DNA from 2 places in the Halomonas kalidii genome. Region 1 is predicted to be linked to the other one. Evidence: riboswitches for the same ligand, from Rfam matches in the RefSeq annotation. Region 1 holds a riboswitch; the other holds the start of a gene.
The links. A riboswitch is a leader RNA that binds a small molecule or an ion and turns the genes downstream of it on or off. The one in region 1 is predicted to bind thiamine pyrophosphate.

Region 1 (3,194 bases):
GATCCACTCGCGGGTCTCGTGGATGTTCTGGCCGGTGGAGAGGTCCATGATGGTGTCGGCGCCCCAGCGGATGCCCCAGGTCATCTTGTCGACCTCTTCCTCGATGGAGGAGGTCACCGCCGAGTTGCCCAGGTTGCCGTTGATCTTCACCAGGAAGTTGCGGCCGATGATCATCGGCTCGGACTCGGGGTGGTTGATGTTGTTGGGGATGATGGCGCGGCCCGCCGCCACTTCCTGGCGCACGAACTCCGGGGTGATCTCCTCGGGCAGCCGCGCACCGAAGCCCTGGCCCGGATGCTGGTTGCCGAGGATGCGCTCGACTTCCTCGGTGCCCAGGGCTTGGCGCCGCTGGTTCTCGCGAATGGCGATGAATTCCATCTCCGGGGTGATGATGCCCTGGCGCGCATAGTGCAGCTGGGTGACGTTTCTGCCGGCCTTGGCCCGCCGTGGGGTACGGGTCAGGTCGAAGCGCAGCTGGGCGAGCATGGGGTCGTTGGCACGGCGCTGCCCGTATTCGCTGGTTGGCCCGTCGAGGAACTCGGTGTCGTCGCGCTCCTCGATCCAGGCACGACGCAGCTCGGGCAGTCCCTGGCGCAGGTCGATCTCGGCCGTGGGATCGGTGTAGGGGCCCGAGGTGTCGTAGACCAGCAGCGGCGGGTTCTCCTCGTCGGCCCCGGAGGTCCTGGTCGGCGACAGCGAGATCTCGCGGAAGGGCACGCGGATGTCCGGGCGGGAGCCCTCGACGTAGCGCTTGCGCGAGCCGGGCAACGGCTGGACGGCGGCGGCGTCGACGCGGGCGGTCTCGGCGAGGAAGTGCTGGGTCTTGCTCATCGGTTGTTCTCCCTATGGGGTGTCACGTCTGGGGGTGTTGTCAGGGAGGACAGGTGGGAAGTGACAGGGGCAGGGTGTCCGGTCTTGCCGAGCCTGCATGTCGCTTGATCCCTACGCTGGTCCTAGCCAGTTCAGGTTCAACGGGATCCATGCTCGGGCGCGTGCGCCGCATGATCTCAGCCGTCTTCAACGGCACCCCGTCAAGCGTGGTGGTCGATTGCTTGGCAAGCCTCATCTTGCCTGCCGCGTCCGGCCTGACCAGGGCCAGCGCGGGTCTGTCGATGGAGCCAGGCGGTCAGTCGGTGCGGTCCAGCCCCATCTGCCAGAAGTCGATCTCGAGTCGCGTGGCGTCGCGGAATACCCCCGACAGCTCCTGGAAGCGCGCCGGGGTGACGTCGGCCAGGCGCGCATCGAGCCACTCCAGCTCGGCGCGCATGGCGCCCTGGAAGTCGTCGCCCTCGTACATGGCGATCCAGGTGTCATAGGGATTGGCCTCGCCGCGGACGGTGAAGGCCTGGGCGTTCAGCCAGTTGGCGATCTCGCCGTAGCCGATCAGGCAGGGCGCCAAGGCCACGTGCAGGTCGAGCAGGTCGCCCCGGTTGCCGGTATCCAGCACATAGCGGGTATAGGCGAGGGTGGCCTTGGCTTCGGGCAGCCGGGCCAGGTCGGCCTCGTCGATGCCCCAGTCGCGGCAGTAGCCCACGTGCAGGCCGAGTTCCACGTCGACGATCGCCTTGAGCCCCTCATGGGCCTGGCGCAGGTCGGCCAGGGTGCGGCTCTTGTAGGCGGCCAGGGCATAGGCCCGGGCGAAGTGGATCAGGAACAGGTAGTCCTGCTGCAGGTAGTGGCGAAAGGCACCCTGCGCGAGCGAGCCGGCGCCGAGCTGGCGCACGAAGTCGTGCTCGACATAGCGGCGCCAGTCGTCCTGGCAGGCGGCGGTCAGATCGTCGAAGCGGTAACCCATCTTGCCTCCGGTCGAAGCGGCGATCCGGAGCGCGGGCGAGGTGAAGGAGGAGGGCCGGGAAGGTGCTGCGTGGCTGGCCCACCGCCTGATTCCCTACGCCGGCGTTAACCGGATCAGGTTCCACGGGACCAGCGCTGGTGGTGGCCTCGCGGCCGACCTGCGCCATCTCAGCCGGATTCACCGGCACCCCGTCAAGCGTCGAGGGCCAGTCTAGCAGGCTGGCCGTGACTTGCCAGCCCATCTATTGCCGCAGCGCCTTCCGTGCGAAGCTCGGCTCCCCCCTCGTCGCCGATGTCGGCCCTTTGTCGCTATGCTGACCGGCAGCGGGGCCATTCTCTCGAACCTAGCCCACGACGAGGCGCCCGGGCGGCATTAGCTCATGCAATGATCGCGAGCTCGACGCCATGAGCGTGGCCCTGCACGAGCCCTATCTCGCCTGGACCAGTTATGAGGACACGCCCTGATGGAGGAGACCTCGATGCCCGACCTCACCCTGATCGTCGCCGGCGACCCCGGCCAGCTCACCGGGGGGTATGTCTATGACGCGTGCATGGTCGCGGAGCTGCGCCGCCGCGGATGGCGGGTCGCGGTGACGGGACTCGACGGCCGTTTCCCGGACCCCGACGCCACGGCCCGGCGGAGCCTGGACACGACCCTGGCGGCGTTGCCCGAAGGGGCCCGGGTGGTGATCGACGGCCTGGCCATGGGCGGGCTGCCCGAGGTGGTCGAGCGGCATGCCGCTCGCCTGGCGATCACCGCCCTCGTTCACCATCCCCTGGCCGACGAGACCGGGATCGACGAGGAGAGTCAACGGCGCCTGTTCGCGAGCGAGGCCCGCGCCCTGGCCGCGATCCGCCGGGTGATCGTCACCAGCCCTTACACCGCCCGGGGCCTGTCGCGTTTCCGCGTGCCCGAGGCCAGCATCCGGGTGGTCGAGCCGGGGGTCGAGCGGGCGGCCCTGGCTGCCAGCGCGCTGGATCTCGAGGACAACGAACGCTCCCATCGCCTGCTCTGCGTGGCCAGCCTGACGCCGCGCAAGGGCCATGAGCTGCTGGTCGAGGCGCTGGCCGGGCTCGCCGACCGCGACTGGGTGGGCGAGGCGATCGGCAGCCACGACCGGGACCCGGCGCATGCCGCCCGCCTCGTCGCCGCGACCCGTCGCCACGGCCTGGCCGAGCGTCTGCACTGGCCGGGCGAACGGGACGCCGCCGGCCTGGCCGAGGCCTACCATCACGCGGACCTGTTCGTGTTGCCCTCGCATTACGAGGGCTACGGCATGGTGGTCACCGAGGCCCTGGCCCGGGGGCTGCCGGTGATCACCACCACCGGCGGGGCGCTCGCCGACACCCTGCCGCCGGCGGCGGGCATCACCGTGCCGCCCGGCGATGCCCTGGCGCTG
Region 2 (3,194 bases), on a different contig from region 1:
CCACAGGTCCCCCCATGAAGCCGCTGCATAGATTGTTGACCAATCGACTGATCAAGCTCATTGCCAACCTGCTCAAGGTCGCGTGCTACGCCTTTCACTACGCCTATCCCGACACGCGCTTCACCCTGCCGGCTCGAGCCAGCCCCCTGATCCGGAGCCGGCGGCCAGCCACCATTCCCCGCGTCCTCTGGCAGACCAACTTCACCGACCGCGTGACCCTGCCGGTCTACCTGAACTACCTGTTCAACCGCCTCATGGCGCCCGACTTCGAGTACCGCTTCATGACGACGGCGGCCCGTGCCGACTTCATCGCGCAGTACTACCCCGGCGAGATAGTTCGGCACTATTCCCGGCTGCAGATCGGCGCCGCCCAGGCGGATTTCTGGCGGGTCCTGGTGCTGCAGGCGCATGGCGGCGTCTACCTGGATATCGACGCCCACCTGACATGGCCGCTCGGCCGGCTGCTCGGATCCGATCGGCAGTCGCTGTTCATCAGGACCAAGCGCGACGCGCTCAACAACTTCTTCATCGCCAGCAGGCCCCACTCTCCCGAGCTGGAGGCCGTGATCCGGGCGATCAACGCCAATATCGAAGCGAACACGCTCGAGGGCGTCTTCGATATGACCGGCCCCGGGGTGTTCAACCGCGTGCTCGACATGGGCAGCCTGGACACCGTGCTCTACCGCTACGCCTGCACCCAGGGCAGCTTCACCAATGAGCACTTCCAGTACATCGACAAGCCGCAGGGCAAGTGGAACCGGGAGCAGAAGCGCGTCGCGGTCGTGAGGGAGGAGGCGGCATGAGAGCCAGACGAATCGATCCCCTCCTGCGCGCCGGCCTGCTGACGGTGGCGGGCCTGCTGCTGCTGGGCATCGGAGGGCTGACGGCGAGCTGGCAGCTCGTGGACCTGCCACTGGGAATGATCAGCCTGGCCGCAGGCGTCATGGCCCTGCTGTGGCCGGAGGACCGGGACACCGTGGCGAACGAGGCTGGCCCAGGCAGGCTGCGGAACGACTGCCTCAGCCTGACCCAGGCCAGCCTGCTCACCCTGGCCGGCTTTCACCTGCTGGCCTGAGCCCGGCGGCTTTACAGGAGCACGACCGGCATGGATAGTAGGAAGCCGACGACAGGGGCGCCGCGGCGACACCGCGCAGCGGCTGAGAGGTACCCTCGGAACCTGACCCGGATAATGCCGGCGTAGGGAGTCGTGCAGCGACGGCCTTCCGCTTGCCTGTACCTCCCCGCCGGGAGGACAGCATGCCAATCGACCTTTCCCTTTACCTGGTCACCGACCCCGGCCTCTGCGCCGACCGCGGGCTGGTGGACACGGTGGTCGCCGCCGTGCGCGGCGGCGTGACGCTGGTACAACTGCGCGACAAGCACGCCTCCACGGCCGAGCTGATCGACCAGGCCCGCCGCCTCAAGGCCGCACTCGCCGGCAGCGGCGTGCCGCTGATCATCAACGACCGCCTCGAGGTGGCCCTGGCCGCCGGGGCCGACGGCCTGCACCTGGGCCAGGACGACGGCGACGTGGCCGCCGCCCGCGCCGCCCTGGGCGAGCGGGCGATCCTCGGGCTCTCGGTGCAGACCCACGGCCAGCTCGCCCGCCTCGATCCGGGCCCGCTGGACTACCTGGGCCTGGGCCCGGTGTTCGCCACCCCCACCAAGCACGACCACGCGCGCCCGCTGGGCTTCGACGGCCTGGCCGCGCTGGTCGCCGCCAGCCCCCTGCCCACGGTGGCCATCGGCGGCCTCACGGCCGAGCATGCCGCGGCGGTGCGCTCGGCGGGGGCCGACGGCCTGGCGGTGATCTCGGCGATCTGCGGCCAACCCGATCCCGAGGCCGCGGCCCGGGCCTTCTTCGCGTCGCGCTGATCGTCCTCAGGAGGTGGGGCGGCGCTTCAGCGTCGTGCGGCGGTCGTGGTAGGCGATCGCCAGGCCGCTGCCGATGATCAGCAGACTGCCGACGAAGACCCAGAGGTCGGGCATCTCGCCCCAGAACCACCAGCCCAGCAGCACCGCCCAGAGCATGGCGCTGTAGTCGAAGGGGGCCGCGATGGCCGCCGGCGCGAAACGAAACGCCAGGGTGATGCACGCCGTCGCTCCGATACCGACGATCCCCGAGCCGAGAAACCCCAGCCAGTGCCAGGGATGCGGCGTCTGCCACACCCAGGGCAGGGTGACCGTGGTCACCATCAGCGGCACCAGGGTGATGTAGAAGACCATGGCCCAGAGATGCTCGCGGCCCCCGTAGCGCCGCGAGGTGATCATCAGCAACGCATAGAAGACCGCCGCGGCCAGCATGACCAGCGCGCCGGAGTGGAAACCCTCGCCGCCCGGCCGCACCACCACCAGCACCCCGGCAAAGCCCAGCAACGAGGCCGCCAGCACCTGGCGGTCGACCCTTTCGCCGAGCAGCGGCACCGAGAGCAGCGTGACGAACAGCGGCGCGGCGAAGGCGATGGCCGTGGCCTCGGCCAGCGGCAGCAGGGTCAGGCCGAGCACGAAGAAGACCATGGTGCCGGTGTAGATCAGCCCGCGGGCCAGGTGTACGCCGGGCCGGCGGGTGCGCAGCTTGCGCAGGCCGCCGCCGAAATGCGCCAGCAGCGCGATCAGCGGCAGCGACACCAGGGTACGGAAGAAGATGATCTGCAGCGGCGAATGCACCTCGCCCAGCCACTTGGCGATGGCGTCGCCGAGTGCCAGGCAGAAGACGCCCGCACACATGAACAGGATGCCCTTCAACGACGATGACATGGAGACCTCCCCGCCCCTCCGGCTAGCCGGCGCCCAAAAAACCACCCCGCCGGTCCAGGAGGCCGACGGGGCGTGATCGTGACGACAGGCTAGGAGGTTAGCAGACAAACGGCAACCGCCGGGTCGCCGACAGCCATGCGCTGGACGCTGGCGAGGATGCCGTCCTCATGTCGTGTCCGGGCATTGTCCGAGAGCCCCCTTGTTATGTTATATAGTAACCTTTATTTTTCTGCCGACGAGAGCCTCGCCATGGTCGCCCCGCTTCCCATGCCCCCGGACTGCCCCCACTGGGCCTACGGTCACGACATCGGCGTGCTGCCCCGTATCTTCGAGGACGATATCACCCTCGCCGTCATGGAGCGCACGCTGCCGGAGGCGCTGCGTGACAGCGTGGCGGCCCAGTTGCCGCCCGCGGCCAAGCTGGACTGGCACTGGCG

Region 2: another riboswitch for thiamine pyrophosphate. It lies ahead of thiE (thiamine phosphate synthase); the one in region 1 lies ahead of tenA (thiaminase II).

What each region holds. Positions count from the first base shown of each region.
Region 1 covers NZ_JASCQN010000018.1:24,779-27,972, forward strand. Annotated here, with positions in the region: gene thiC (phosphomethylpyrimidine synthase ThiC) at 1-831, opposite strand, end outside; TPP riboswitch at 923-1,041, opposite strand; gene tenA (thiaminase II) at 1,127-1,795, opposite strand; TPP riboswitch at 1,868-1,996, opposite strand; gene QLQ85_RS03535 (glycosyltransferase family 4 protein) at 2,274-3,194, shown strand, end outside.
Region 2 covers NZ_JASCQN010000029.1:87,207-90,400, forward strand. Annotated here, with positions in the region: gene QLQ85_RS07655 (glycosyltransferase family 32 protein) at 15-803, shown strand; gene QLQ85_RS07660 (hypothetical protein) at 800-1,075, shown strand; TPP riboswitch at 1,119-1,221, shown strand; gene thiE (thiamine phosphate synthase) at 1,258-1,875, shown strand; gene QLQ85_RS07670 (DMT family transporter) at 1,882-2,757, opposite strand; gene QLQ85_RS07675 (DUF1826 domain-containing protein) at 3,007-3,194, shown strand, end outside.